3 regions of the Streptomyces sp. NPDC058701 genome follow, and region 1 is predicted to be linked to each of the others. Evidence: riboswitches for the same ligand, from Rfam matches in the RefSeq annotation. Region 1 holds a riboswitch; each other region holds the start of a gene.

Evidence for each region. A riboswitch is a leader RNA that binds a small molecule or an ion and turns the genes downstream of it on or off. The one in region 1 is predicted to bind cyclic di-AMP.
Region 2: it holds a riboswitch for cyclic di-AMP, as region 1 does, so the genes downstream of both, ACFWW8_RS21755 (M23 family metallopeptidase) here and ACFWW8_RS07630 (LysM peptidoglycan-binding domain-containing M23 family metallopeptidase) in region 1, are expected to answer to the same signal.
Region 3: it holds a riboswitch for cyclic di-AMP, as region 1 does, so the genes downstream of both, ACFWW8_RS18285 (transglycosylase family protein) here and ACFWW8_RS07630 (LysM peptidoglycan-binding domain-containing M23 family metallopeptidase) in region 1, are expected to answer to the same signal.

The regions. Positions count from the first base shown of each region.
Region 1 is NZ_JBHXSY010000005.1:266,910-277,100, forward strand. It holds gene shc (squalene--hopene cyclase) at 1-1,573, shown strand, start outside; gene ACFWW8_RS07610 (1-hydroxy-2-methyl-2-butenyl 4-diphosphate reductase) at 1,573-2,238, shown strand; gene hpnH (adenosyl-hopene transferase HpnH) at 2,244-3,275, shown strand; gene ACFWW8_RS07620 (aspartate aminotransferase family protein) at 3,272-4,687, shown strand; gene ACFWW8_RS07625 (tyrosine-protein phosphatase) at 4,712-5,530, opposite strand; cyclic di-AMP (ydaO/yuaA leader) riboswitch at 5,843-6,018, shown strand; gene ACFWW8_RS07630 (LysM peptidoglycan-binding domain-containing M23 family metallopeptidase) at 6,021-7,022, shown strand; gene ACFWW8_RS07635 (SGNH/GDSL hydrolase family protein) at 7,198-7,983, shown strand; gene ACFWW8_RS07640 (MBL fold metallo-hydrolase) at 8,172-9,413, shown strand; gene ACFWW8_RS07645 (ATP-binding protein) at 9,709-10,191, shown strand, end outside.
Region 2 is NZ_JBHXSY010000020.1:2,606-12,796, reverse strand. It holds gene ACFWW8_RS21770 (DNA topoisomerase (ATP-hydrolyzing) subunit A) at 1-2,264, opposite strand, end outside; gene ACFWW8_RS21765 (M16 family metallopeptidase) at 2,449-3,813, shown strand; gene ACFWW8_RS21760 (M16 family metallopeptidase) at 3,870-5,237, shown strand; cyclic di-AMP (ydaO/yuaA leader) riboswitch at 5,423-5,582, shown strand; gene ACFWW8_RS21755 (M23 family metallopeptidase) at 5,595-6,395, shown strand; gene ACFWW8_RS21750 (GntR family transcriptional regulator) at 6,569-7,240, shown strand; gene ACFWW8_RS21745 (HPr family phosphocarrier protein) at 7,486-7,767, opposite strand; gene ACFWW8_RS21740 (GNAT family N-acetyltransferase) at 7,952-10,191, shown strand, end outside.
Region 3 is NZ_JBHXSY010000015.1:18,665-28,855, reverse strand. It holds gene ACFWW8_RS18300 (globin domain-containing protein) at 1-1,030, opposite strand, end outside; gene ACFWW8_RS18295 (cytochrome P450) at 1,146-2,456, shown strand; gene ACFWW8_RS18290 (transglycosylase family protein) at 2,542-3,621, shown strand; cyclic di-AMP (ydaO/yuaA leader) riboswitch at 3,897-4,069, shown strand; gene ACFWW8_RS18285 (transglycosylase family protein) at 4,073-4,801, shown strand; gene eno (phosphopyruvate hydratase) at 5,086-6,378, shown strand; gene ACFWW8_RS18275 (septum formation initiator family protein) at 6,507-6,995, shown strand; gene ACFWW8_RS18270 (DUF501 domain-containing protein) at 7,048-7,593, shown strand; gene ACFWW8_RS18265 (exopolyphosphatase) at 7,590-8,561, shown strand; gene ACFWW8_RS18260 (NAD(P)/FAD-dependent oxidoreductase) at 9,188-10,191, shown strand, end outside.

The DNA of each region.
Region 1 (10,191 bases):
CGCTTGGATCCGGGCCCACGGGGGCATCGCCGCCGCCCGCGTCTTCACCCGGATCTGGCTCGCGCTGTTCGGCTGGTGGAACTGGGACCACCTGCCCGAACTCCCGCCCGAGCTGGTGTTCCTGCCGACCTGGGCACCGCTGAACATCTACGACTTCGGCTGCTGGGCCCGGCAGACCATCGTCCCGCTCACCGTGGTCTCCGCGCTGCGTCCGGTCCGTCCGGGCCCCTTCGCCCTGGACGAGCTGCACGCCGACGCCCGCGTTCCGAACCCGCTCAAGCGGCTGTCCCCGCTCACCAGTTGGGACGGCGTTTTCCAGCGGATGGACAAGGCGCTGCACGTCTACCGGCGCTACGCCCCGCGCCGGCTGCGCAAGGCGGCGATGGACACCGCCGGCCGCTGGATCGTCGAACGCCAGGAGAACGACGGCTGCTGGGGCGGGATCCAGCCGCCCGCCGTGTACTCCGTCATCGCCCTGCACCTCCTCGGCTACGACCTCAGGCACCCGGTCATGCGCGCCGGGCTGGAGTCCCTGGACCGGTTCGCGGTGTGGCGCGAGGACGGCGCCCGGATGATCGAGGCCTGTCAGTCACCGGTCTGGGACACCTGCCTCGCCGCGATCGCGCTGGCGGACGCGGGCCTGCCGGCCGACCACCCGGCCCTCGTCAAGGCCGCCGACTGGATGCTGGGCGAGGAGATCGTGCGCAGGGGGGACTGGGCGGTGCGGCGGCCCGGGCTCGCACCCGGCGGATGGGCCTTCGAGTTCCACAACGACACCTACCCCGACATCGACGACACCGCCGAGGTCGTCCTCGCCCTGCGCCGCGTCAGGCACCCCGACCCGGCCCGGGTGGAGGGGGCCATCGCCCGCGGGGTGTCCTGGACCCTCGGCATGCAGTCGAAGAACGGGGCCTGGGGTGCCTTCGACGCCGACAACACCAGCCCCTTCCCGAACAAGCTGCCCTTCTGCGACTTCGGCGAGGTCATCGACCCGCCCTCGGCCGACGTCACCGCCCACGTGGTGGAGATGCTCGCCTTCGAGGGCCGGGCCGCCGACCCCCGGACCCGGCGCGGCATCGACTGGCTGCTCGCCGAACAGGAGCCGGAGGGCGGCTGGTTCGGCCGCTGGGGCACCAACTACATCTACGGCACCGGATCGGTGGTGCCGGCCCTCACCGCCGCCGGCCTCGCCCCGGGACACCCCGCGATCCGGCGGGCGGTGCGCTGGCTGGAGTCCGTACAGAACGAAGACGGCGGGTGGGGCGAGGACCAGCGCTCGTACAAGGACCCCTCATGGGCCGGAAAGGGCGCCTCGACCGCCTCGCAGACCGCGTGGGCGCTGATGGCCCTGCTGTCGGCCGGCGAGCGCGACGGCGGTTCCGTCGAGCGCGGCATCGCCTACCTCGTGCGCACGCAGGAGGAGGACGGCTCCTGGGACGAGCCGTACTTCACGGGGACCGGCTTCCCCTGGGACTTCTCCATCAACTACCACCTGTACCGGCAGGTGTTCCCGCTCACCGCGCTCGGCCGCTACCTGCACGGAGAACCGTCCGTCCGCGCCGGGGAAGCGTGATGGCCGCGCTGCCGGAACGCCCCGGCGGCGAACCCGCCCCGCTGCTCGTCGCCTGCGCGCTGCGCATCGAGCGGGCGGCGCTGCGCGGCACGGGCCGGGGAGCCCCCGAGCAGTACGCCGTGCTGCGCACCGGCATGGGACCGCGCGCGGCCCAGCGGGCCGTCCACCGGGCCCTGGAACGGCCGGGCATGGACCGGGCCGCCGTCCTCGCGACCGGGTTCTGCGCCGGACTCGTCCCCGGCATGCACCCCGGGGACCTGGTGGTGGCCGAGGAGACCCGGGACCCGCACGGTTCCGTCGCCTGCACCGGCACGGCCCTGCTCGCCGACGCGCTGGCCCGGGCCGCGCCCGGCCGGACCGTGCACCTCGGCGCACTGACCGGATCCGACCACGTCGTCCGCGGCCAGGAGCGCGCGCGGCTGCGCGCCACCGGCGCCGTCGCGGTCGACATGGAGTCCGCGGCCACGCTGTGGACCGCAACCCGGGGAGGCGGGGCGCCCGCGGGGCGTCCCGTTGCCGCCGTCCGGGTGATCGTGGACGCTCCGGAGCACGAGCTCGTCCGCATCGGCACCGTGCGCGGTGGAATATCGGCCTTCCGTGTATTGCGTGCCGTACTGCCCGCTTTTTATGAATGGCACCGTTCTTCGCTGCTCCCCAGGAGGTGAGCCAGATGGCCATGCCGCTGCGCCAGTCCATCAGGGTCGGGACCTATCTTCTCGAACAGAAGCTCCGCAAGCGGGAGAAGTTCCCGCTGATCGTCGAGCTCGAACCGCTCTACGCCTGCAACCTGGCCTGTGAGGGATGCGGGAAGATCCAGCACCCGGCGGGGGTGCTCAAGCAGCGCATGCCGGTCGCCCAGGCGGTCGGCGCCGTCCTGGAGTCGGGCGCGCCCATGGTGTCCATCGCGGGCGGCGAGCCCCTGATGCACCCGCAGATCCACGAGATCGTCCGGCAGCTGGTGGCGAAGCGGAAGTATGTATTCCTCTGCACCAACGCGCTGTTGCTGCGCAAGAAGATCGAGAAGTTCACGCCGTCCCCCTACTTCGCCTTCGCCGTGCACATCGACGGGCTGCGCGAGCGCCACGACGAGTCGGTGGCCAAGGAGGGCGTCTTCGACGAGGCGGTCGCGGCCATCAAGGAGGCGAAGCGGCGCGGCTTCCGGGTCACCACGAACTCGACCTTCTTCAACACCGACACCCCGCAGACGGTCATCGAGGTGCTGAACTACCTCAATGACGACCTCCAGGTGGACGAGATGATGATCTCGCCCGCCTACGCCTACGAGAAGGCCCCCGACCAGGAGCACTTCCTGGGCGTCGAGCAGACCCGGGAACTCTTCAAGAAGGCCTTCTCCGGAGGCAACCGACGTCGCTGGCGGCTCAACCACTCGCCGCTCTTCCTGGATTTCCTGGAAGGGAAGGCGGACTTCCCCTGCACCGCCTGGGCCATTCCGAATTACTCGCTCTTCGGCTGGCAGCGCCCCTGCTACCTGATGAGCGACGGCTACGTGCCCACGTACCGCGAGCTCGTCAACGACACCGACTGGAGCAAGTACGGCCGCGGCAAGGACCCGCGCTGCGCGAACTGCATGGCGCACTGCGGCTACGAGCCCACGGCCGTCCTCGCCACCATGGGCTCCCTCAAGGAGTCCCTGCGGGCGGCCCGCGAGACGATCGGCGGGAACCGGGGCAGGTCGGCATGAGCGCCGGTCCGCGGGAGGGGGGCGGCCGGGGCGCGGGCTTCGACCTCGGCGCCCTGCTGGCCGAGCGCGGCGCGGAGCGCTACGAACTGCACGCCCGGTACCTCAACCACCAGCTGCCCCGGATGCTGCACACCATCGGCTTCGACAAGGTCTACGAGCGGGCCGAGGGAGCCCATTTCTGGGACGCCGAGGGCAACGACTACCTGGACATGCTGGCGGGCTTCGGGGTGATGGGCCTGGGGCGCCACCACCCCGTGGTCCGCCGGGCGCTGCACGACGTGCTCGACGCCCAGCTCGCCGACCTGACCCGCTTCGACTGCCAGCCGCTGCCCGGCCTGCTGGCCGAGAAGCTCCTCTCGTACAGCCCCCACCTGGACCGGGTCTTCTTCGGCAACAGCGGCACCGAGGCGGTGGAGACCGCCCTGAAGTTCGCCCGGTACGCCACCGGGCGGCCCAGGGTCCTCTACTGCGACCACGCCTTCCACGGGCTGACCACGGGGGCGCTCTCGGTGAACGGGGAGGGCGCCTTCCGGGACGGTTTCGCGCCGCTGCTGCCCGATACGAAGATCGCGCTCGGTGACCTGGCGGCCCTGGAACGGGAGCTGCGGCGCGGGGACGTGGCCGCCCTCGTGGTGGAGCCGATCCAGGGCAAGGGGGTCCTCGCCGCCCCGCCCGGGTTCCTGCTCGCCGCGCAGGAGCTGGTGCACCGGCACAAGGCGCTGCTGATCGCCGACGAGGTGCAGACGGGCCTGGGACGCACCGGCGACTTCTACGCGTACCAGCACGAGCCGGGCGTGGAGCCCGACCTCGTGTGCGTCGCCAAGGCGCTGTCCGGCGGGTACGTGCCGGTCGGCGCGACCCTGGGCAAGGACTGGATCTTCAGACGCGTCTACTCGTCCATGGACCGGGTGCTCGTCCACTCCGCGAGCTTCGGTTCCAACGCGCAGGCGATGGCGGCCGGGCTTGCGGTGCTCTCCGTCATGGAGGACGAGGAGGTCGTCGCGCACGCGCGGACCACGGGCGACCTGCTGCGCGGGCGGCTGGCGGCCCTCGTGGACGAGTACGAGCTGCTGCACGAGGTGCGGGGGCGCGGGCTGATGATCGGCATCGAGTTCGGCCGGCCGTCGTCGCTGGGGCTGCGCAGCCGGTGGACGATGCTCCAGGCGGCCCGCAAGGGGCTCTTCGCGCAGATGGTCGTGGTGCCGCTGCTGCAGAAGCACCGCATCCTCACCCAGGTGTCCGGCGACCACCTGGAAGTGATCAAACTCATCCCGCCGCTCGTCGTGGACGAGGCCGACGTCGACCGGTTCGTCGGTGCCTTCCGCGAGGTGATGGACGAGGCGCACGGCGGGTCCGGGCTGATGTGGGACTTCGGCCGGACGCTGGTGAAGCAGGCCGTCGGCAACCGCTGACCGCCGACGGCCCGCCCCGGCGGGTCAGTCCAGCAGTCCCGCCCGGAGCCGTGCGAGGGTCTCGGGCGCCAGCCCGAGGCCCTCGGCCAGGTAGGCGTCCACCCCGCCCCAGGTCTCGTCGATGGTGTCGAACGCCGCCGTCAGGTACGCGGCGCGGGCGTCGAACAGCGGGGACAGCAGCTCCATGACCTCGGCGGAGCGGGCCTCGGGGGCGTCGCTGCCGCGGCGCAGCCGGTAGCGGCGGTGCGGAGCGTTGGACTCCAGGTAGTCCGCCACGATCGCCTCGCGCTCGACTCCGAGGGCGAGCAGGGTGACGGCGACGGACAGGCCGGCCCGGTCCTTGCCGGCCGCGCAGTGCATGAGCGCGGGGACGCTGTCCCCGGCGAGCGCGTGCAGGACCAGGCTGTGCTCGGCGGTGCGGTTCGCGATGATCGAGCGGTACGAGTTCGCCATCCTGGCGGCGCCCCTCCCGTCGCCCAGGAGTCCGCGGAGCTGGTCCAGATCGCCGTCGCGGACCATCTTCCAGAACTCCCGGCCGTCGGCCGGATCCGAGAGCGGGATGTTGACGTTCCGCACGCCGGGGAGCTCCACGTCCGGCCCTTCCAGGGCGTGGTCGGCGTCGTTGCGGAAATCGAAGACGGTGTGGAGTCCGAGCGAGTTGAGGAACTCTGCATCGGTTTCGGTGGCATGTGCGAGATGTCCGCTTCGGAAGAGTCGTCCCGGCCTGACCCTCCGTCCGTCCCGCGTCGGCAGACCGCCCACGTCGCGGAAGTTCCGCACTCCGGTCAGGTTCGGCTCCGGCTGCGACCGCCCGGTCGGGGTCGGGGGTATCTGCTGGGTCACGTGAACTCCTCCGCGTCGTCGTAGGGTGTCCGAATTGCACTACTTGGCAGCAACTTGCCATATCCGGAGGCGAGATCGGGCGCCCGTCCGTGAGCCAGATCATACGGTGACCGTGAGTGCCTGATCGCGAAAGCCGAATGGCCCAGCCAGACCGGATGTTGGTGGTCCGGAATGGACGCAGGGTGACCGGAATTCCGTCGATCCCTCACCTCTGGGATTCCGTCAGGTAATTCGCGGCTTGTTCCGTGCGGCCCGACTCGATTACCTTCGCGATCGATCCGGGCGGACCGCCGAATCCTGCCGCCACCCGGAAAACCGCACCCGACTATTCACGCGCGGCAGGAGCGGGGGAACCAGGTAAGCCGCCGTCCCGAGTCTTCATATCGGGACGGCTCGGGGTGAAGCCGTACATGTGCCCATACGTGTGCGGCCGGACATCTCCAGTCCGAACCCGACAGCTCACCTCGCAGGCGACGGAGAGGAAACCGCCATGCCCGCAAAGGGTAAGCACCGCCGTCCCAAGTCCCTTTCCATCTCCCGCGGTTTCGCCGTCGCCGGCACCGGTGGCGCGGCCCTCGCGCTGCCGCTGATGGGCGCCACCGGCGCCCAGGCGTCCGGAGCCCCGGCCGCCGCGCCGGCCAGCGTGCCCGCCGTGGCCCCGCAGCTGCCGGTAGCGCTGCAGGCCGCACCGGTCGCCGCCCCGGCCGCCGCGCCGGTCGTGTACACGGTCGTGTCCGGCGACTACCTCTCCAAGATCGCCGCGCAGCGCGACCTGGCCGGCGGCTGGGAGCAGTTGTACGCCGACAACCGCGAGGCCGTCGGCGCCGACCCCTCGCTGATCCACCCGGGCCTCAAGCTGACGCTCGGCGCGAAGGGCGCCCCCGCTCCGAGCGCCGCCGCCCCGGCTCCGGCCCCGGCCCCGGCGGAGAAGCCGGTCCAGAAGAAGCAGAAGCCGGCCGAGGCCCCGGTCTCCGGCAAGGCCGCCTCGGGGGAGCAGGACGCCCCCGCCAAGAAGACGCAGCCCAAGGCCAAGCAGAAGGCGCAGGGCGGCGGCGAGACCTCCGCCGGCGCGGCGGCGCCCTCCGGCGCCGGCTTCGTGGCCCCCGTCGGCGGCGGGGTCTCCACCCAGTACAGGGCGAGTGGCGCCATGTGGTCCTCGGGTTACCACACCGGAGTCGACTTCATCGCGAGCTCCGGCACCACCGTCAAGGCCGTCGGCGCGGGCACCGTCGTCTCCGCGGGCTGGGGCGGTTCGTACGGCAACGAGGTCGTGATCCGGCACGCGGACGGCAAGTACTCGCAGTACGGCCACCTCTCCTCGCTGTCCGTCTCCGCCGGCCAGAGCGTGACCGCCGGCCAGCGCATCGGCCTCTCCGGCTCCACCGGCAACTCCTCCGGCCCGCACCTGCACTTCGAGATCCGCACGGGCCCGTCCTACGGCTCCGACATCAACCCGGTGGCCTACCTCCGCTCGAAGGGCGCCACCGTCTGACGGTGAGACGTCCGGCGGCATCCGCCGCGGCAGGGACACGCGTCAGGCCGGGACCCGAGGGGGGTCCCGGCCTGACGCGTACTTATTCCTTATCCCGCACGTGGTACAGATCACGGTCCGTTAACCCCTGCTTACGTTGGCGTAGGTTGCCCGCGGGGGTGAAGGATGGTGCGTCGTGGCAGCGACGACGACGACACTCAAGACCATCGGCTCGTACGCGGCGATCGGGGACAGCTTCACCGAGGGTGTGGGGGACCCGGGACCGGGGGGTTCGTTTCTCGGCTGGGCGGACCGGCTCGCCGTGCTCCTGGCCGATCGACGTGACGAGCACGACTTCCGATACGCGAACCTGGCCGTACGCGGCCGGCTCCTCGACCAGATCGTGGCCGAGCAGGTCCCGCGGGCCAAGGCGCTCGCACCCGACCTCGTGACCTTCTGCGCGGGCGGCAACGACATCATCCGGCCCGGCAGCGACCCCGACGACGTGGCGGAGCGGTTCGAGGCCGCCGTGGCCGACCTCGCCGGGTCCGTGGGGCAGGTCATGATCACCACCGGCTTCGACACTCGGGGAGTGCCCGTCCTGCGGCACCTCCGCGGCAAGGTGGCGACGTACAGCGCCCACGTGCGCGCGATCGCCGACCGGTACGACTGCCCGGTGCTCGACCTCTGGTCCCTCAGATCCGTACAGGACCGGCGGGCCTGGGACGGCGACCGGCTGCACCTCTCGCCCGAGGGACACACGCGCGTGGCCCTGCGCGCCGCGCAGGTCCTCGGGATCCCGGTGCCGACCGACCCCGACCAGCCGTGGCCGCCGCAGCGGCCGCGCGGCTCGGTGGACACCACCCGGGACAACATCCAGTGGGCCCGCGAGCACCTCGTCCCCTGGATCGGGCGCCGGCTGCGCGGGGAGTCCTCCGGGGACCACGTCGCGGCGAAGCGGCCGGACCTGCTGCCGCTGTAGGCGGGCGGGGGCGGGAGCGCCGGGACGCACGGCGCGCCGCCAGGGGAGTGGGGAGAGGGGCGGGGGCGGCCGGGGCGCCTGCGACACGGGGGACCACCCGGCCGGGAGTGGAATCCTTCGGGGCCCGTGTGCGTTGGGATGGGGGTAGACGTCCACGAACCGCGTGACCCATCCTCCCAGGAGGCGCTTTGACCGGCTCCCGTCCCCTGCGTCCACGGCTGCGCGCCCTGCGTCCCGAAGCCTTCGGCGCGGACCCGTCCGGCGCCCGGCTGGAGCGCATCCGCCGCTCGCCGAACTTCGCCGACGGCATCTTCCAGAACCCGGTCGGCGCCCGGACCAGGCCGTCCGGATCGATGCGGGAGTTCGCCAAGATCTACTTCCGCAAGGAGCAGCGGCTCCGCCGTAACCCCGGCGCCCCGATCCCCGTGTACCCGACCACCCTCGCGGAACTGGCCAAGCCGCCCGCGAGCGGCCTGCGCGTGACCTGGATGGGCCACTCCAGCGTGCTCGCGGAGATCGACGGGCGCCGGGTGCTGTTCGACCCGGTCTGGGGCGACCGGTGCTCCCCCTTCCCGTTCGCCGGACCGAAGCGGCTGCACCCGGTGCCGGTGCCGCTGGCCTCACTGGGCGACGTCGACGTCGTGGTGATCTCGCACGACCACTACGACCACCTCGACCTCCCGACGATCAAGAGCCTGGCCGGGACGGACACCCTCTTCGCGGTCCCGCTGGGCGTCGGCGCGCACCTGGAGCGCTGGGGCGTTCCGGCCGACCGGCTGCGCGAACTCGACTGGAACGAGAGCACCGAGGTGGCCGGGCTCACGCTCACGGCGACCCCCGCCCGGCACTTCTGCGGGCGCGGCCTGCGCAACCAGCAGCACACCCTGTGGGCCTCCTGGGTGGTAGCGGGCGACGACCACCGGATCTACCACAGCGGTGACACCGGGTACTTCCCCGGCTTCCGGGAGATCGGGGCCGAGCACGGGCCGTTCGACGCCACGATGATCCAGATCGGCGCCTACTCCGAGTACTGGCCGGACATCCACATGACACCCGAGGAGGGCATGCAGGCCCACCTCGACCTCCAGGGCGGCATCCCGCACGGCACGATGCTGCCGATCCACTGGGGCACCTTCAACCTGGCCCCGCACCCGTGGGACGAGCCGGGCGAGGGCACCGTCGCCGCCGCGGCGAAGGCGGGAGCCGCCATCGCCCTCCCCGTCCCGGGCGAGCCCTTCGAGCCCGGCGCGGACGGGGTTCCCTCCGCACCCTGGTGGAGGCCGTTCGTCGCCCGGGGTCTGACGGCCGGTCCCGTCGAAGGCCCCTCCACCGTGGCTGCGGCCGAGGCGGGGGGCGTGGCCGGGGTGGCGGCGCGGAAGGGGTCCGCGACCGCGGGCGGGCAGGAGAAGCAGGAGCGGGTGGGGACGTAGCGGGCGGAGTCGAGCGACAGCCCTCGGCCGTCCCGGCCCCGGCCGGGGCGTCCGGGGGCGGGTGCGCGCGAGGGATGCCGGGCGTCCGGGGGCGGGTGCCCGGCGCGGGCGGCCGTGGGGCGGTCCGGGGGATTCGGGCGGGTGTGCGAGCGCTCCACCGGGAGCGGGAAGCACCCCGCCCAAGTTCCCCAACTCGCCGTCCGGGGTGTGACGGTGCGGTCTAGCGTGGGTAACCGGTGATCAACACCGGACCCCGGGAACGCTGGGGGCCGGGCCCCACGTACCGAGGACCCAGATGTCCGGACCCCGCGCCGCCCGTCACTCCCCGTCGAGACACGCCGTCACCGGTCCGGCACGGCAGATAAGGCCCCAGCTGCTCCGCGCCGCCCTCCTGCCCGCGCTCGCCGCCGGGCTCAGCGGCGCCGCCGCGGTGATCTTCACCCTTCAGCTCGGCGGGGGCGCGGGCGAGCGGGACGCGCGGCTGTGGCCCGTACTGACCGGATGCGCGCTGCTCGTCGTGGGCGCCCTCGCAGCGGCCCTGCTCGGCGCCCAGCGCTCCGCCAAGGCGGTCCGCGACCGCTGCGAGGCGCTGCGCCGCTCCAGCGTGCGCGGCCGGCAGGAACTGCGGGCGGCCGCCGACCGGCTGGAGCGCGGCGAGGCCCCGGCGCGGCCGGTGCGCGGCGGCACCACCGGATCGCCGCCCGGCGGCGATCCGGGGGGCGTGGACGAGTTCTGGCTGCTCTCGCAGGAGCTGCGCGGCGCCCGCGAACAGGCGCAC
Region 2 (10,191 bases), on a different contig from region 1:
GTCGCGCGGCCCTTGCGCGGGTACTGGTCGAAGGGGGTCAGCTTGCCCGACGTCATCGAGTCGTCCAGCGTCCCGTGCGAGCCCGCCACCGTGAAGACCACGCCGTCCCGCGCCGGGTCGACGGCCGAGAAGTGGATCACCTTGGCACCGTCGGTGAGCTTGATGCCGGCCATGCCGCCCGCCGGGCGGCCCTGCGGGCGCACCTGGGCCGCCGGATAGCGGAGGAGCTGGGCGTCGTCGGTGATGAAGACCAGGTCCTCCTCGCCCGTGCGCAGCTCGACCGCGCCGACGATCCGGTCGCCGTCCTTGAGGGTGATGACCTCCAGCTCGTCCTTGTTGGCCGGATAGTCCGGCACGACGCGCTTGACCACGCCCTGCTCGGTGCCCAGCGCCAGGCCCTGCGAGGACTCGTCCAGCGAGAGCAGGCAGATCACCTTCTCGTCCGCCTCCAGTCCGGAGAGGAACTCCGAGACGGGGGCGCCGCCCGCCAGGTTCGGCGCGGCGTGGGTGTCCGGCAGCTGCGGCAGGTCGATCACGGCGAGCCGCAGCAGCCGACCGTACGAGGTGACCGCCCCGACGTCCGCCCGGGCCGTCGCCGCGACCTGCGAGACGACCAGGTCGTGCTTGGCGCGGGCGCCGCCCTCCTCCTCCGGCAGGGCGTCGCCGTTCGCCGTACGGGCGAGCAGGCCCGTCGAGGAGAGCAGCACGCGGCACGGGTCGTCCGCGACCTCCAGCGGAACCGCGGCGACCGTGGTGCCCGCCGACTCCAGCAGGACCGTGCGCCGTTCGGTGCCGAACTTCTTGGCGACCGCCGCCAGCTCGGTGGAGACCAGCTTGCGCAGCTCGCTGTCGGAGTCCAGGATCCCGGTCAGCTCGTCGATCTCACCGGTCAGCCGGTCCCGCTCGGACTCCAGCTCCAGCCGGTCGAACTTCGTGAGCCGGCGCAGCGGCGTGTCCAGGATGTACTGGGTCTGGATCTCGCTCAGCGAGAACCGCTCCATCAGCCGCGCCTTGGCCTGCGCGGAGTTCTCGCTGTCCCGGATGAGCCGGATGACCTCGTCGATGTCGATGAGCGCCACCAGCAGGCCCTCGACCAGGTGCAGCCGGTCGCGGCGCTTGGTGCGGCGGAACTCGCTGCGCCGCCGGACGACCTCGAAACGGTGGTCGAGGTAGACCTCCAGCAGCTCCTTGAGGCCCAGCGTCAGCGGCTGACCGTCCACCAGCGCCACGTTGTTGATGCCGAAGGACTCCTCCATCGGCGTCAGCTTGTAGAGCTGCTCCAGCACGGCCTCCGGGTGGAAGCCGTTCTTGATCTCGATGACCAGGCGCAGGCCGTGCGAGCGGTCGGTGAGGTCCTTGACGTCGGCGATGCCCTGGAGCTTCTTCGAGCCGACCAGGTCCTTGATCTTCGCGATGACCTTCTCGGGGCCCACCGCGAAGGGCAGTTCCGTGACGACCAGGCCCTTGCGGCGCGCCGTCACGTTGTCCACGGCCACCGTCGCACGGATCTTGAAGGTGCCGCGGCCGTTCTCGTAGGCGTCCTTGATGCCCGCCAGACCGACGATCCGGCCGCCCGTGGGCAGGTCGGGGCCCGGTACGAAGCGCATCAGCGCCTCCAGGTCCGCCCCGGGGTGGCGGATCAGGTGGCGGGCGGCGGCGATGACCTCGCCGAGGTTGTGCGGGGGCATGTTGGTCGCCATGCCGACCGCGATGCCGGACGCGCCGTTGACCAGCAGGTTGGGGTACGCGGCGGGCAGGGCCACCGGCTCCCGCTCCTGGCCGTCGTAGTTGGCGGTGAAGTCGACGGTGTCCTCGTCGATCGACTCCGTCATCAGCGACGTGGCGTCGGCCATCTTGCACTCGGTGTAGCGCATCGCGGCCGGCGGGTCGTCGTTGCCGAGGGAACCGAAGTTGCCGTGGCCGTCGACCAGCGGGAGCCGCATCGAGAAGGGCTGGGCCATGCGCACGAGGGCGTCGTAGATCGACGCGTCTCCGTGCGGGTGGAGCTTGCCCATGACCTCGCCCACGACGCGGGCGCACTTGACGTACCCCCGGTCGGGACGCAGGCCCATCTCGTTCATCTGGTAGACGATGCGCCGGTGGACCGGCTTCATGCCGTCCCGGGCGTCGGGCAGGGCGCGGGAGTAGATCACCGAGTACGCGTACTCGAGGAAGGAGCCCTGCATTTCGTCGACGACGTCGATGTCGAGGATCTTCTCCTCGAAATCCTCCGGCGGCGGGGTCTTCGTGCTGCGGCGGGCCATCGCTGCGCGGCTCCTTAACCAAGAAAGAGGTGTGCTGGGGGTCTGACGCGGACCATTGTGGCCCGGGGCACCGACAACGCCGTCTCCGACCCAGGTGTGACCCGGGAACTTCTCCGGCGGCCGACGCGCTTGCATACAGTGGCAGGTCTGACAGAAATCTCTACATCGCGATCGAAGGGACCACATGCCCATGGGTCACACGGCCACAGCTCAGGCCGGCTCCGGCGGCCTGACAGCGACCGAGCACCGGCTGGCCAACGGCCTGCGCGTGGTGCTCTCCGAGGACCACCTGACCCCGGTCGCCGCGGTCTGCCTCTGGTACGACGTGGGCTCGCGCCACGAAGTCAAGGGGCGTACCGGTCTGGCTCACCTCTTCGAGCACCTGATGTTCCAGGGCTCGGCGAGCGTACCCGGCAACGGCCACTTCGAGCTCGTCCAGGGGGCCGGCGGTTCCCTCAACGGCACCACCAGTTTCGAGCGCACCAACTACTTCGAGACGATGCCGACCCACCAGCTGGAGCTCGCGCTCTGGCTGGAGGCGGACCGGATGGGCTCGCTGCTGGCCGCCCTGGACGAAGAGTCCATGGAGAACCAGCGCGACGTCGTCAAGAACGAGCGCCGCCAGCGGTACGACAACGTCCCGTACGGCACGGCGTTCGAGCGGCTGACCGCCCTCTCGTACCCCGAGGGGCACCCCTACCACCACACCCCGATCGGCTCGATGGCCGACCTCGACGCCGCCTCCCTGGAGGACGCGCGCCACTTCTTCCGCACGTACTACGCGCCCAACAACGCGGTGCTCTCGGTCGTCGGCGACATCGACCCCGAGCGCACGCTCGCGTGGATCGAGAAGTACTTCGGCACCATCCCGAGCCACGACGGCAAGCAGCCGCCGCGCGACGGCACGCTGCCGGACGTCATCGGCCGGGAGCTCCGCGAGGAGATCGTCGAGGACGTGCCGGCGCGGGCCCTGATGGCCGCCTACCGGCTCCCGCACGACGGCACCCGCGAGTGCGACGCCGCCGACGTGGCGCTGACCGTGCTGGGCGGCGGCGAGTCCTCGCGGCTCCACAACCGCCTGGTGCGCCGCGACCAGACGGCCGTCGCGGCCGGCTTCGGCCTGCTGCGCCTGGCCGGTGCCCCCTCGCTGGGCTGGCTGGACGTGAAGACGTCCGGCGGGGTCGAGGTGCCCGCGATCGAGGCGGCCGTGGACGAGGAGCTCGCACGGTTCGCCGCCGAGGGCCCGACGGCCGAGGAGATGGAGCGCGCCCAGGCCCAGCTCGAGCGCGAATGGCTGGACCGGCTGAGCACGGTCTCCGGCCGCGCCGACGAACTGTGCCGATTCGCGGTGCTGTTCGGCGACCCGCAGCTGGCACTGACCGCCGTGCAGCGCGTCCTCGACGTCACCGCCGAGGAGGTCCAGGCCGTGGCCGCGGCCCGGCTGCGCCCGGACAACCGCGCGGTGCTCGTCTACGAGCCGCTCGCGGCGGACGCGGACGGGGCCGACGAGAACGACGAGTCCGACGAGAACGAGGGGGCGGAGCAGTGAGCGACACCGCAGCCGACACCGAGGCCGACAGCGCGGCCGACACCGCAGCCGTCACGATGACCTTCCACCCGCGCCCCGAGGCCGGCGAGCCGCAGCCGTGGGCCTTCCCGGCGCCCGAGCGCGGCGAGCTGTCCAACGGGCTGACGCTGCTGCGCTGCCACCGCCCGGGCCAGCAGGTGATCGCGGTCGAGGTCAACCTCGCCGCCCCGCTGGACGCGGAGCCCGAGGGCCTGGACGGCGTGGCGACGATCATGGCGCGCGCGCTGTCCGAGGGCACCGACAAGCACTCCGCCGAGGAGTTCTCGGCCGAGCTGGAGCGCTGCGGGGCCACCCTCGACGCCCACGCCGACCACCCGGGCCTGCGGGTCTCCCTGGAGGTCCCCGCCTCGCGCCTGCACAAGGCGCTCGGCCTGCTCGCCGAGGCGCTGCGCGCGCCCGCGTTCGCCGACGCCGAAGTCGAACGCCTGGTGCGCAACCGGCTCGACGAGATCCCGCACGAGCTGGCCAACCCGCAGCGCCGCGCCGCCATGCAGCTCTCCAAGGAGCTCTTCCCGGCCTCCCTGCGGATGTCCCGCCCACGCCAGGGCTCCGAGGAGACGGTGGCCCGGATCGACGCCGCGGCCGTACGCGCCTTCTACGACGCCCACGTACGCCCCGCCACGGCCACCGCGGTCGTCGTCGGCGACCTGACCGGGATCGACCTGGACGCCGTCCTGGCCGACACCCTGGGTACCTGGACGGGCAACTCCGCCGCGCCCCGGCCCGTGCCGCCGGTGACCGCCGACGACACCGGCCGCGTCGTCATCGTGGACCGGCCGGGCGCGGTCCAGACGCAGCTGCTGATCGGCCGGATCGGACCGGACCGGCACGACCGCGTCTGGGCGCCCCAGGTGCTCGGCACGTACTGCCTCGGCGGCACCCTGACCTCCCGTCTGGACAAGGTGCTGCGCGAGGAGAAGGGGTACACCTACGGCGTGCGCGCCTTCGGCCAGGTGCTGCGGTCCACCGCCGACGGCAAGGGCGCCTCGATGCTGGCCATCAGCGGCTCGGTGGACACGCCGAACACGGGCCCGGCGCTGGAGGACCTCTGGAAGGTGTTGCGCACCCTCGCGGAGGGCGGGCTGACCGACGCCGAACGGGACGTCGCGGTGCAGAACTTGGTGGGCGTGGCGCCGCTGAAGTTCGAGACGGCCGCCTCGGTGGCCGGCACCCTCGCGGACCAGGTGGAGCAGGAGCTGCCGGACGACTACCAGGCGCAGTTGTACGCCCGGCTCGCCGAGACCGGCACGGTGGAGGCCACTTCGGCGGTCGTGAGCGCCTTCCCGGCGAACCGGCTGGTCACGGTGCTGGTGGGCGACGCGTCGCAGATCGAGGAGCCGGTGCGGGCGCTCGGGATCGGTGACGTCAGCGTCGTCACCAACTGACGTCCGGAACACGGGGGCTCTGGCGGCTTGTCCGTCAGGGCCCCTTTTGTCTCTTTAGTGGTGAGGTTGCTTATATGCGGTGTGGCGTACGCAACAAAAGGGCTCGTCTGTTTGGCGATCGACTGATGATCCGCCTAGCGTCAGCCGTGCTGTTCGTCAGTTGTGCCCGCCGCACCCGCGGCACCGGACAGCGATCGCCGAGTCCCCGTCAGGCGCGAGCCTGGGGAGCCGGGGACCCACATCAGTCCCTGGGGTGAATCGGGCCGCCTCGCAAGAGGAAGCCCGTAGGAGACCTTCCTGCTCCGAACCCGTCAGCTAACCCGGTAGGCGAGAGGGAAGGAAAGGATCAACCTCTTCATGGCGTTTGGCAGTCGTACCGCCGGCTCCGGCAAGCACCGCGGTTCCAGCCGTCTGAGCCGCAAGACCGCCGGCTACGCCGGTATAGCCGCCCTCGCCACCACGGGCGTCGTCGGTTCCCTCGCAGGCCCGGCCTTCGCCGCGGACAACAACACCGGGCACTCCGTCCCCGACGCCGGATACGACGCGGTCGTCGTCGGCGGCGAGCTCGCGGATGACATCCAGGACCAGGCCGAGTCGCAGCAGCGCGCCGCCGAGCGCGCGGCCGCCAAGGCCCAGGCCGAGGCCGACGCCAAGCAGCGTGCCGCCGAGGCCAAGCGCCTCGCCGAGGCCAAGGCGAAGGCGGAGCGGGACGCGGCAGAGCGCGCCGCCCGCGAGGAGGAGCGCAAGCGCCTCAACACCTTCGTCGCGCCCGTCAGCGGCGGCATCAGCACCCACTACCACGCCGGTGGCGGCATGTGGTCCTCCGGCAGCCACACCGGCATCGACTTCCGCGCGGCCTCCGGCACCTCGGTCCACGCCGTGGGCGCGGGCACCGTCGTCGAGGCCGGCTGGGGCGGCGCGTACGGCAACAACGTCGTCATCAAGCACAACGACGGCACGTTCACCCAGTACGGGCACCTGTCCTCGCTGAGCGTCTCCGTCGGCCAGCAGGTCACCCCGGGCCAGCAGATCGGCCTGTCGGGCTCCACCGGCAACTCCAGCGGCCCGCACCTGCACTTCGAGGCCCGCACCGGCGCCGACTACGGCTCGGACATCGACCCGGTCTCGTACCTGCGCTCGCACGGCGTCAGCCTCTGACCCGTACGACCCCGCGCACGACCCACGCTTCACCAAAGACCCCGGCTCGCACCGCGAGCCGGGGTCTTTTGCGAATGTTTCGCTTTTCCGGCCGCTCTCGGAAATTATCGTGTGTTGCAATAGAGTCGCAGCACACTCTGGCACGGCAGTCGGAAATAGGCGGAGGTTCGGTCTTGCGTATTCCTGCGCACGCGGTATGCATGGCAATTCGCGACGACATCGTCTCCGGGGTCTTCGAGCCGGGCAGCAGACTCACCGAGGAGGTCCTCGCCCGCCGGTACGGGGTCTCGCGCGTCCCGGTCCGCGAGGCGCTGCGGACCCTGGAGTCGGAGGGGTTCGTGACCACGCGGCGGCACGCGGGCGCCTGCGTCGCCGAGCCGACCGGGCAGGAGGCGGCCGACCTCCTGGAGCTGCGGATGCTGCTGGAGCCCCTCGCGGCCGCCCGGGCCGCGCGGCGGCGCACCGAAGCCCACCTGAAGGTGCTCCGCGGGCTGGTCAGGCTGGGCCAGGAACGGGCCAGGAGGGGGCAGGGGGAGGACCTGCGGTCCCTGGGCGGCTGGTTCCACGAGACGCTGGCCCAGGCCTCGGGGAGCCCGGGGCTGATCGCCCTGCTCACGCAGATGCGGCACAAGGTCGCGTGGATGTACGTGGTGGAGGCCCCGGCCCGGCCCGTGGAGTCCTGGGCGGAGCACGGCGCGATCGTGGACGCGGTGGCCCGCGGGGACGCGGAGCGGGCGCGCGCCCTGACCGCGATGCACGCGGACCGTGCCTCCGCGGCGCACCGGCCGCGGGCCGCCGTGAGGACTTCGCAACCTGCCGTAAACATGTCGAGCGGCCGTCATTAACAGGCGCCGTATACAAAGGACGGGTATCCGCGCGCCGCTGCCGGAATTCCCGCGCGGTGCTTTTTCGGCCTGCGGTCGAATTCCCGCGGCGCCGTCGAATTCCCGGCCGGGCTGAATCCGGCGGCCGCAACGCGTCGCGCGGGGAGGTCGCGCCGCGGCCGTCCCGCGCGGGGGAACGCGGAAGCCGCGGTCCCCAGGGGCGGGGGCCGCGGCTTCGGCGTACGGGTGTGGTCGAACCCGAAGGGTCAGACGGTCTCGGGGAGCTCGTCGAGGCCTTCGGCCACCAGCTTCGCGAGGCGGTCCAGTGCGGCGTCCGCGCCGTCGGCGTCGGAGGCGAGGACGATCTCCTCGCCGCCCTGGGCGCCCAGGCCCAGGACCGCCAGCATGGAAGCGGCGTTGACGGGGTCGCCGCCGGCCTTCGCGATGGTCACCGGGACGCCGGAAGCGGTCGTCGCCCGGACGAAGATCGAGGCGGGACGAGCGTGCAGGCCCTCGGCCCAGCCGACGTTGACGCGGCGCTCTGCCATGGTGATGCCCTTCAGGTTCTTACGGTTGTCTAGACCAGTCTCTCACGACGTCCCGAATGCTCCGACCGACCTTCGGCCCCGATGTGCCGCCGTTCGACCTTGCCCAGCTTGCACCGAATTGCCCCGGCCTGCCTAACGCGCCGCGCGAGCGCAGCCGCGCCGGTACCGGCCGTAAGGTGGCCCCATGACCACCGAGTCGGACCCCGCGTACCCGGCCCACTGGGAGGCCGACGTCGTCCTGCGCGACGGCGGCACCGCCCGGATCAGGCCCATCACCACCGAGGACGCGGCGCGTCTGGTCAGCTTCTACGAGCAGGTCTCGGACGAGTCGAAGTACTACCGCTTCTTCGCCCCCTACCCCCGGCTCTCCGACCGGGACGTGCGCCGCTTCACGCACCACGACTACGTGGACCGGGTCGGCCTCGCCGCGACCATCGGCGGGGAGTTCATCGGCACCGTCCGCTACGACCGCATCGGCGCCGACGGCCGGTCCGCCACCGGCCCCTCCGACGAGGCCGAGGTCGCCTTCCTCGTGCAGGACGCCCACCAGGGCCGCGGGGTCGCCTCCGCCCTCCTCGAACACATCGGCGCCGTCGCGCGCGAGCGCGGCATCCGGCGGTTCGCCGCCGAGGTGCTGCCCGCCAACACCAAGATGATCAAGGTGTTCACGGACGCCGGATACGAGCAGAAGCGCAGCTTCGAGGACGGCTCCGTCCACCTCACCCTCGGCCTCGAACCCACCGCCGAGTCCCTCGCCGTCCAGCGCGCCCGCGAACAGCGCGCCGAGGCCCGCTCCGTCCAGCGGCTGCTCACCCCCGGCTCGGTCGTGGTGGTCGGCGTCAGCCGCTCCGGCGCCGGCGTGGGCGCCGCCGCCCTGCGCAACCTGCGCGACAGCGGCTTCCACGGTCACCTCTACGCGGTGAACGAGGCCGTCACGCGCGACCTCATCGACGGCGTACGGGCCTACCGCACGGTCGGCGCCATCGCCGCACCCGTCGACCTCGCCGTCATCGCCGTGCCCGCCGACCGCGTCCCCGAGGCCGTGGCCGCCTGCGGCGACCACGGGGTGCAGGGGCTCGTCGTCCTGTCCGCCGGGTACGGGGAGAGCGGCCCGGCCGGCCTCGCCCGCCAGCGCGAACTCGTCCGCCAGGTCCGCTCGTACGGCATGCGCCTCATCGGGCCGAACGCCTTCGGGGTGATCAACACGGCGCCGGAGGTGGAGCTCAACGCCTCCCTGACCCCCGCGCCGATGCCGATGCGCGGCCGCATCGGCCTGTTCACGCAGTCCGGGGCCATCGGCATCGCCCTGCTCTCCGCCCTGCTGCGGCGCGGCGAAGGGCTCTCGTCCTTCGTCTCCGCGGGCAACCGGGCCGACGTCTCGGGCAACGACATCCTCCAGTACTGGTACGAGGACGACACCACCGACGTCGCCCTGCTCTACCTCGAAACCCTCGGCAACCCGCGCAAGTTCACCCGCCTCGCCCGCCGGACCGCGGCCGAGAAGCCCGTGGTCGTCGTCCGGGGCGGCCGCCACACCCCGGCCGGGCATGTCGTCCCGGGCACCCGGCTGCCGGACGCCACCGTCTCCGCCCTGCTGCGGCAGGCCGGCGTGATCCGGGTCGACACCGTCACCGAGCTCGTCGACGTCGGCCTGCTGCTGGCCGCCCAGCCGCTGCCCGCCGGCCCCCGCATCGCGATCCTCGGCAACTCCGAGTCGCTCGGCGTCCTCACCTACGACGCCTGCCTCGCGCAGGGCCTGCGCCCGCTGCCGCCGCTCGACCTGACCACGGCCGCCTCCCCGGCGGACTTCCGCACGGCCCTGGCCGCCGCGCTGGCCTCCGACGACTGCGACGCCGTGATCGTCACCGCGATCCCCTGGGTGAGCGAGCGGGCCCCTGCCGACGACCTGGCCGGCGCCCTGCGCGCCGCCGTCGCCGAGGTGCCGGGCAAGCCGGTGGCCGTGGTCCACGTGGAGCTCGGCGAGCTCGTCGAGGCGCTGTCCGCCGTACGGGGGGCCGCGCGCCCCTCCGCCCCGGCGGCGCCCCGGCAGGAGCCCGCCGCCGGCCCGTTCGGGCACCCGGCCGGGCCCGCCGACGCCGGGGAGCTCCCCGCCGGGACCCGGATCCCCGCCTATCCCGCCGGCGAGCGGGCCGTCAAGGCCGTCGCGGAGGCGGTCCGCTACGGCCAGTGGCGCCGGGGCCTCGCCGACTCCGGTTCGGTCCCCGGGTACGAGGACATCGACGAGGCCGGGGCCGCCGGCCAGCTGGCCGGGCTGCTGGCCGGAACCGCCCCCGGGACCGTGCTGACCCTCGGCGAGTGGGAGGCCCGCGAGCTGCTCGGCCGGTACGGCATCCGCGTCCTGACCACCCTGCCCGCGCCGAGCGCCGACGCGGCGGTCCGGGCCGCCGCGATCCTGGGCTACCC
Region 3 (10,191 bases), on a different contig from region 1:
TGAACGGGGCCGGCCCGCTGAGGTAGACGTCCTGGTCGGGCCAGAGCGCGCGGTTGCCGAGCGCGGTGGCCAGCCGGTCGGTGGCCTGGTTGCGGTGCTGCCCGGGGGCGGGCGTGATGTAGGTGACGCCGAGCCAGGCGCACGCTTCGGCGTACGCGTCGATGAGCGGCCGGTCGTAGAGGTGCGCGGAGTCCCGGGCGACGACGAAGAGGCGTACGTCCTGATCGGGCGGATGCGCCGCGAGTTCCTCCAGCAGGGCCCGGACCGGCGCCCAGCCGGTGCCGGCGGCGATGAGGCTCACCGGGCGGTCCTCGCGGCGCAGGACGAGCTGCCCGCCGGCGGCGCCGAGGCGCAGCATGTCGCCGGGCCGCGTGTCGTGGACCAGGGTGGTGCTGAGGCGTCCGTCCTCGATCCGGCTGACGTGCAGGTCGACGGTGCCGTCGGGCCGGGGCGCGTTGCCGAGGGAGTAGGTGCGCCAGGTCGTCGGCACCCGCTCGCTGCTCACGCTCGCGTACTGGCCGGGGAGATAGGGGAAGGGGAGCAGCGGCTTGAGGGTGACGACGCCGATGTCCTGCCCGTACTGGAGGTGGCGGACGACCTCCGCGTCCCACCAGGGCGGGTCGTCGCCGGCGCCGGCGCCCTCGGCCATCGCGTCGGCGATCATCTGGTACGCCTCGGTCCAGGCCTTCTCCGCCCCGGGGGTCCAGGCGCTGCCGGAGGTCTCGGCGAGCGCGGCGATCAGGCTGGCGCCGACGGCCGCGTAGTGCTCGGGGCCGGCCAGGAACTTGCGGTGGTCGCGCCCGAGGTCGCGGAGGTAGGGGAGCAGGGCCTCGCTCTCCAGCTCGGCGACGACGTGGGTGAGCGCGGCGAAGAGCCGGTCCCGTTGGCGTTCCATGTCCTCGGCGGACGCGGGGAAGAGCGCGCGGATCCCGGGGTTGTGCCAGAACAGGTGGGAGTAGAAGAACTTGACCGCGTGCTCGGCCCTTCTCTCCACCACCGCGAAACTGCTCTTCAAGATCCTCACGTCCACAAAACCGAAAGTAGGAACGGCCGCGCACCTGAGGTCAAGTGATGGCGGATCTACGGACAGCCGCGACGAAGCACCCATATCGGGTGGGGGGCGAGCGCCGGGATACGGTCGTCGGGTGCACGAGCAGACCCCCGCAACGCCAGCCGAGACCCCGTCCGCCCAGAGCCCGACCCTGTTCGACTGGGAGTTCGCGACCGATCCGTATCCGGCCTACGCCTGGCTGCGCGAACACTCCCCGGTGCACCGCACCACGCTCCCCAGCGGAGTCGAGGCCTGGCTGGTCACCCGCTACGCCGACGCCCGCCAGGCCCTCGCCGACCAGCGGCTCAGCAAGAACCCGGCACACCACGCGGAGTCCCCCCACGCCAAGGGCAAGACGGGCATTCCGGGCGAGCGCAAGGCCGAGCTGATGACGCACCTGCTCAACATCGACCCGCCGGACCACACCCGGCTGCGGCGGCTGGTGTCGAAGGCTTTCACCCCGCGCAGGGTGGCCGAGTTCGCCCCGCGCGTGCAGGAGCTCACCGACCACCTCATCGACCGGATCGTGGAGAAGTCCCGGGGCGCGGCGACGGGGGAGGCCGACCTCATCCACGAGTTCGCCTTCCCGCTCCCCATCTACGCCATCTGCGAGATGCTCGGCGTCCCGCGCGAGGACCAGGACGACTTCCGCGACTGGGCCGGGATGATGATCCGGCACGGCGGGGGTCCGCGCGGCGGGGTGGGGCGCGCGGTCAAGCAGATGCGCACGTACCTCGGCCAGCTCATCCATCGCAAAAGGGACGATCTGGGCGACGACCTGATCTCCGACCTGATCCGGGCGAGCGACCACGGGGACCACCTGACGGAGGGTGAGGCCACCGCGATGGCCTTCATCCTGCTCTTCGCCGGCTTCGAGACGACCGTGAACCTCATCGGCAACGGCGTCCACTCCCTCTTCATGAACCCGGACCAGCGCGAACGCCTCCAGCGCTCCCTCGCCGCCGGGGAGCGCGGCCTGCTGGAGACCGGCGTCGAGGAGCTGCTGCGCTACGACGGCCCCGTGGAGCTCGCCACCTGGCGGTTCGCCACCGAGGCGCTGACGCTCGGAGGCCGGCCGGTGGCGGCCGGGGACCCGGTGCTCGTCGTCCTGGCGGCCGCCGACCGGGACCCCGACCGCTTCGCCGATCCGGACGCCCTCGACCTCTCGCGCACCGACAACCAGCACCTCGGGTACGGCCACGGCATCCACTACTGCCTGGGTGCTCCGCTCGCCCGGCTGGAGGGTCAGACCGCGCTTGCGACTTTGCTGACGCGTCTGCCGGACCTGGAACTCGCCGTTCCGCCCGAGGAGCTGCGCTGGCGCGGCGGATTGATCATGCGTGGCCTGCGCACGCTTCCGGTCCGCTTCGCAGCCCCAAACATCGGAGGAACGCCTGACGTTTAGTCGACTGTGGTCGGAACTTGTGACAATCGCTCAAAGGCCGCTAAGTTCTGCCGTTACCCCGCCGTTATGCGAAAGGTGCACCTACATGCGTTCCGGGAACGGCCGCCACAGACGCCCCCGCCAGGTCCCCGCGCTGGTCGTCACAGCCGGAGTCACTGGCTCAGCGCTGGCCCTGCCGCTGCTCGCGGCCACCAACGCCACGGCCGCCGACACCTCCACGTGGGACAGGGTCGCCGAGTGCGAGAGCGGCGGGAGCTGGAGCGCCAACTCCGGCGGCGGCGCGTACGGCGGGCTGCAGTTCACCCAGGACCAGTGGCGCGGCGCCGGCGGGCTCGACTTCGCCGAGCGGCCCGACCTCGCGAGCCGGTCCCAGCAGATCGCCGTCGCCGAGCGGGTGCTGGCCTCCCAGGGGCCGCAGGCGTGGCCGCTGTGCGCGGCGTCCGCCGGGCTGGCCCAGCAGGGCCCCGCCGCGGAGGTGGATCCGGGCCTGCCCGGCCCCGCCGGGACCGCGTCGCCGACGCCGAACCGCCCCGACGCCGAGGTGCCCGTCCACGGGTCCGACCCCGCCCGGGACTTCGGGGCACCGACCCCGACCCCCTCGGACACCCCGGCGTTCACCATCCCCGACGGCCCGCTCGCGCCGCCCGGCGGACTCCCCGTCATGCCGGCGCCGGACGACCCGACGACGGCCCCGGTGGACCCGACGGCCCCCGTGACGCCCGGCGGCCCCGGCGCGACCCCCGCCGACCCGACGTCCCCGGTGGACCCGACGGCCCCCGTCGACCCCACCGCTCCGGTCACCCCGACCGGCCCGACGGCCCCGTCCGGCCCGGGCGCGTCCACGAGCCCCGCTGCCGGGCCGTCCACCGGCCCGACGCCCCAGACCGCCCCGGGCGCCTCCGCCGACCCGTCGGCCCTGCCCGCCCTTCCGGCGGAGGGGAACGGCAAGCACCGCGGAGCGCCCGCCGTCGAGGCGTCCGGAGCGTCTGATGCCGCGTCGGGGCCCTCGTACACCGTGAAGTCGGGCGACAGCCTGACCGCCATCGCGGACGCCAAGGGACTCAAGGGCGGCTGGAACGCGCTCTACGCCGCCAACGAGCAGGTCATCGGCGAGGACGCCAACCTGATCAAGCCCGGCCAGAACCTGGATCTAACCGCGGAATAGGGGCACTTCGGGCACCCTTTAAAGGATTGATTGTCCGTTTTCTGTAAGTGAGACATGTGTCTCTTCCGGTCAACTGGCGTGTCCTGCCCCGGAGCTCGCGCAAACCCCTTCCTCACCTGCGCAAACGCTCCCGGGAAGGACGCAAGTAGGGGCGTTTCTCCCCGATGTCGCGCGTTGAACATCGGGGAGGGAGCCGTCTACCTTCTGAATCGCCCGCCACCGCGGGCTCCTTCGACCGCATCGCCGAATCCTGCCGGCGGACGGGGGGAACAGTCGTCGCGCAAGCGCCGAAGGCAGGAGCGGGGGAACCAAGGTAGGCGCCGGGAGCGGCCGTTGAGAGACGGTCACGCCACCGGCTAGGGGTTAAGACGTGCGCAAGGTCGCACGGCCGGGCAACTCACTCGCCCGAACCCGACAGCTCACCTCGTAGGCGTCGGTGAGGAGAAACTCCATGCTGCTTTCCGGCAAGGGCAAGCACCGCCGCGGTTCCAAGGCCGTCCGCATCGTCACGCTCGCCGGTGTCGCCGGTGTGGCCGTGGCCGCACCCCTGATGGCCGCCGGCACCGCCAGCGCCGCCACCGCGTCCGAGTGGGACAAGGTCGCGCAGTGCGAGGCGGGCGGCAACTGGTCCATCAACACGGGCAACGGCTACTACGGCGGACTGCAGTTCTCGTCCTCCACGTGGGCCGCGTTCGGTGGCAAGACGTACGCCGCCCAGGCCAACCAGGCCACCAAGTCGCAGCAGATAGCCATCGCGGAGAAGGTCCTCAAGGGCCAGGGCAAGGGTGCCTGGCCGTCCTGCGGCGTGGGCCTGTCGAACTCCTCCTACGCCGGTGGCGGCTCGACGGAGACCCAGAAGCAGACCAAGAAGACCGAGACCAAGAAGGCCGCGCCGAAGGCCGAGGTCAAGAAGACCGCGCCGAAGGCCGAGACCAAGCGGTCCCAGGCCCCGACGACGCGCTCCGAGCGCTCCGAGGCCCCGGCCCCGGTCGCCAAGCCGAAGGCCCAGGCCCCGAAGACCGGCAACGGCTCGTACGAGGTCAAGTCCGGTGACACGCTGGGCACCATCGCCGAGGCCAACAACGTCCAGGGCGGCTGGGAGAAGGTCTTCGAGCTTAACAAGGACATCGTCTCGGACGCCGACCTGATCTTCCCGGGCCAGAAGCTCGACCTCAGCTGAACCCCGCGGCAGCCGCCGCCGGAGCCCCCGCGCTCCACCCGCTGAACCACGCAGGGTCCCCATCGCCCGGCGCGCCTCCCCCGCGCGCCGGGCGGTGGCGTGTGCGCCGACGACGGGCTGTTCCAGAGGTCTATGTCCTGGAAGAGGGGTATTCGGGCCCTTTTTCGTCCCAGGACCCGGGCGGTCGTCCGGCCTCCTGCCCGGATCCGGTTAGGCTCTAGGCGGCAAGGCCATCCCACGGCCTGACACGCCACCGCACACCCAGCGTCACATCCCAGAAGGAGATGCTCGTGCCGTCCATCGACGTCGTCGTAGCCCGGGAAATCCTGGACTCCCGAGGCAACCCCACGGTCGAGGTCGAGGTGGGCCTCGACGATGGCAGCACCGGCCGTGCTGCCGTCCCGTCCGGCGCCTCCACCGGTGCATTCGAGGCCATCGAGCTCCGTGACGGTGACCCCAACCGTTACTTCGGCAAGGGTGTCGAGAAGGCCGTCCTCGCCGTCATCGAGCAGATCGGCCCGGAGCTCGTCGGCTACGACGCCACCGAGCAGCGCCTGATCGACCAGGCCATGTTCGACCTGGACGCCACCGACAACAAGGGCTCCCTCGGCGCCAACGCCATCCTCGGCGTGTCCCTCGCCGTCGCGCACGCCGCGTCCGAAGCCTCGGACCTGCCGCTCTTCCGCTACCTCGGCGGTCCGAACGCGCACCTGCTGCCCGTCCCGATGATGAACATCCTCAACGGTGGGTCGCACGCCGACTCCAACGTGGACATCCAGGAGTTCATGATCGCCCCGATCGGCGCGGAGTCCTTCTCCGAGGCGCTGCGCTGGGGCGCCGAGGTCTACCACACCCTCAAGAAGGTGCTCCACACCAAGGGCCTGTCCACCGGCCTGGGTGACGAGGGCGGCTTCGCCCCGAACCTGGAGTCCAACCGTGCCGCGCTCGACCTCATCGTCGAGGCCATCAAGCAGGCCGGCTACGTCCCGGGCAAGGACATCGCGCTCGCGCTCGACGTCGCCGCGTCCGAGTTCTACAAGGACGGCAAGTACGAGTTCGAGGGCCAGTCCCGCTCGGCCGCCGAGATGACCGAGTACTACGAGGAGCTCGTCTCCGCGTACCCGATGGTCTCCATCGAGGACCCGCTGTACGAGGACGACTGGGCCGGCTGGAAGACCCTCACCGACCGCCTGGGCTCCAAGGTCCAGATCGTCGGCGACGACCTCTTCGTCACCAACCCGGAGCGCCTGGCCCGCGGCATCGAAGAGGGCTCCGCGAACGCCCTGCTCGTGAAGGTGAACCAGATCGGTTCGCTGACCGAGACCCTCGACGCCGTCGAGATGGCCCAGCGCAACGGCTTCAAGTGCATGATGTCGCACCGCTCCGGCGAGACCGAGGACGTCACCATCGCCGACCTCGCCGTCGCCGTGAACTGCGGCCAGATCAAGACCGGCGCCCCGGCCCGCTCGGACCGCGTCGCCAAGTACAACCAGCTGCTGCGCATCGAGGAGATCCTCGACGACGCCGCCGTGTACGCGGGCCGCTCCGCCTTCCCGCGCTTCCGCCCCGCGAACTGATCCCGCGCGGCCGGGGCCGGCCGCCGCCCCCGCTTTTCGCGGCGCCCGCCTCCGTACGTCCCCGCACTCGGTCCCGTACCGTGTGCGGGGACGTATTGCGTAGTGCGTATATAGGGGAGGCGGGATCAATGGCCGGGAACCGGGATCGGTTCTCCACCTTCTCCACCGCGACCAGGCTCAAGCAGCTCGGCGAACGGACCGCGGCCCACGTCTACCGCTCGCAGTCGCGCCGCCAGGTCCACCGCAGCCGGCTCACCGGCCGGGCCGCACTGCTGGTGCTGGTGCTCTGTACCCTGGTCGTCGCCCTCGCGTATCCGATGCGCCAGTACGTGTCCCAGCGCTCGGAGATCGCGGAGCAGCAGAAGGCGGCCGTCTCCGCGCGGCTCCGCCTGGAACGGCTCCGCGACGAGAAGGCCCGCTGGCAGGACGACGCGTACGCGGAGCAGCAGGCGCGCAAGCACCTGCACTTCCTGCGCCCGGGGGAGATCGGCTACATCATGAGCGACCCCGGCGCCGCAGGCCGCGAACGGCCCCGGACCGGGCAGGCAGGCTCCGACCGGCCCTGGTACTCGAACGTCTGGGACGGCGTCGACAAGGCCGACCGACCCGGCGACTGACCGACCAGCACCACCCGTCAACGAACCGCGAACGAAGAGACATCCTCCAGGCATGCAGACGCCCCCGCCCCAGACCGACCGGACCGAGCCGACCGACGCGGACATCGAGGCGTTCGAGCAGCAGCTCGGCCGCCCGCCGCGCGGGCTGCGCGCCATCGCGCACCGCTGCCCCTGCGGCCAGCCGGACGTGGTGGAGACCGCCCCGCGGCTCCCCGACGGCACCCCCTTCCCGACGCTGTACTACCTGACGTGCCCGCGCGCGGCCTCCGCGATCGGCACGCTGGAGGCCAACGGCGTCATGAAGGAGATGCAGGCCCGGCTCGCGGAGGACCCGGATCTCGCCGTCGCCTACCGGGCCGCGCACGAGGACTACATCCGCCGCCGCGACGCCATCGACGTGCTCCAGGGCTTCCCGAGCGCCGGCGGGATGCCGGACCGCGTGAAGTGCCTGCACGTCCTGGTCGGGCACTCCCTGGCCGCCGGCCCGGGCGTGAACCCGTTCGGCGACGAGGCCCTCGCGATGCTGCCGGAGTGGTGGGCCAAGGGCGCCTGCGTCACGCCGTGCGCGGAGCGGAAGGCCGGGGAGGAGTCCCGGTGACCCGGGTCGCGGCCGTCGACTGCGGTACGAACTCCATCCGCCTGCTGGTCGCCGACGTCGACCCGGCCACCGGCGAACTGGTGGAGCTGGACCGGCGGATGACCGTCGTCCGGCTGGGACAGGACGTGGACCGGACCGGGCGGCTCGCCCCGGAGGCCCTGGAGCGCACCTTCGCGGCCTGCCGCGCGTACGCCGCGGTCATCAGGGAACTCGGGGCGGAGCGCGTGCGCTTCGTGGCCACCTCGGCCTCCCGGGACGCCGAGAACCGGGACGACTTCGTCCGGGGCGTGCTGGAGACCATCGGCGTCGAGCCCGAGGTGATCTCCGGCGACCAGGAGGCGGAGTTCTCCTTCACCGGGGCCACGAGGGAACTGGCCGGGCGCGACGACCTGGCCACGCCGTACCTGGTGGTGGACATCGGCGGCGGCTCGACCGAGTTCGTGGTCGGCGACGACCGGGTGCGGGCCGCCCGCTCCGTGGACGTCGGCTGTGTCCGGATGACCGAACGCCACCTGGTGGTGGACGGCCGGGTCACCGACCCGCCGACGCCGGAGCAGGTGGCGGCGGTACGCGCCGACATCGAGGCGGCGCTGGACCTGGCCGCCGCGACGGTCCCGCTGGCGCAGGCGCGCACCCTGGTCGGCCTGGCCGGCTCGGTGACCACGGTCGCCGCGATCGCGCTCGGACTGCCGGAGTACGACTCGGCGGCGATCCACCACTCCCGGGTCTCCTACGACCGGGTCCGCGAGATCAGCGAGCGGATGCTGGCGTCCACCCACGCCGAGCGCGCGGCGATCCCGGTGATGCATCCGGGGCGGGTGGACGTGATCGGCGCGGGCGCGCTGGTCCTCCTGGCGATCATGGAGCGCACCGGGGCCTCGGAGGTCGTGGTCTCGGAGCACGACATCCTCGACGGGATCGCGATCAGGACGGCGGAAGAGGCCGAGGCCGGCAAGCTGCGGTCCTGACGCGGCGGATCTTCGCAGGCGGTGTCCCGGTCGGCCGGCCGGAACACCGCCTTCGTCGTCAGCTGCCGCGGTGGACCTCGCGGACGCCGCGGCAGACCTCGCGGCGGTCGCCACCGCTCGCGGCGGGACGCTCAGGTGAGCGGGAGGTGCGCCCTTTGAATCCTTCGCGTACGCGGGCGACTTCAGAGGAAAGGGCGGACGCGGGGGCGCGGTCCGCTACCCGACAGGGGCTCCGCAGGGGGTTCGGGGGAGGCTTTCGGGGGTCTTTCGGTCCGTGATCCACATGAAGTTCGTGAAGTTCTTCACAAGGAAAAGACGCCCGATGTCCCAACTGGAGTACCCCAGGGGGCTTCCGGGGGCCCCGCGGGCCCCCTTCTCCGCTCGTTCGTACGATTGGCGGACCCGGTCGGTTCCGCCTCGGAGCATCGGACGAAGGCCGGTGGTCCAGTCCGGTTCAGGGCCTGCGGGCCAGTTCAGGACGGGTGAACAACGTTTCCCGCAGAGCACTGGTTCCCGTCGCGCGGCATGACCTGGGTCACGTGGGCGGCGGAGTGTAGCAGAGGGTCCCGGACACCTTGTGAAGGGGCTCACGAGCGTCACTCCTGAGGGTGCTGGATACTCGTTCCATGAGCACCACGGAGCGTCCCAGGATCCTCGTTGTAGGAGGTGGGTACGTAGGCCTGTACGCAGCCAAGCGCATCATGAAGAAGATGCGCTACGGCGAGGCGACCGTCACGGTCGTCGACCCGCGCTCGTACATGACCTACCAGCCCTTCCTCCCCGAAGTGGCCGCAGGCAGCATCTCGCCTCGGCACGTCGTCGTCCCGCTGCGACGCGTGCTGCCCAAGGCAGAGGTTCTCACCGGCCGGGTCACCACCATCGACCAGGACCGCAAGGTCGCCGTCGTCACGCCGCTGGTCGGCGAGGCGTACGAGCTGCCCTTCGACTACCTGGTGATTGCGCTCGGAGCCGTCTCCCGCACCTTCCCGATCCCCGGCCTCGCCGAACAGGGCATCGGCATGAAGGGCGTCGAAGAGGGCATCGGCCTGCGCAACCACGTCCTCGAGCAGCTGGACAAGGCCGAGTCCACGACGGACGAGGACGTCCGCCGCAAGGCCCTCACCTTCGTCTTCGTCGGCGGCGGCTTCGCCGGCGCGGAGACCATCGGCGAGGTCGAGGACATGGCCCGCGACGCCGCGAAGTACTACTCCAGCATCAAGCGCGAGGACATGCGCTTCATCCTGGTCGACGCGGCCGACAAGATCCTCCCCGAGGTCGGGCCCAAGCTCGGCACCTGGGGCAAGGAGCACCTCGAGTCCCGCGGCATCGAGATCTACCTCAACACCTCCATGGACTCCTGCGTGGACGGCCACGTGGTGCTGAAGAACGGCCTTGAGGTCGACTCCAACACCATCGTGTGGACCGCGGGCGTCAAGCCGAACCCGGTGCTGGCCCGTTACGGCCTCCCGCTCGGCCCGCGCGGCCACGTCGACGCCGAGCCGACCCTCCAGGTCAAGGGCACCGACTACATCTGGACCGCCGGCGACAACGCCCAGGTGCCGGACCTCGCCGCCCGCAAGGCCGGCGTGGAGAACGCCTGGTGCCCGCCGAACGCCCAGCACGCGCTGCG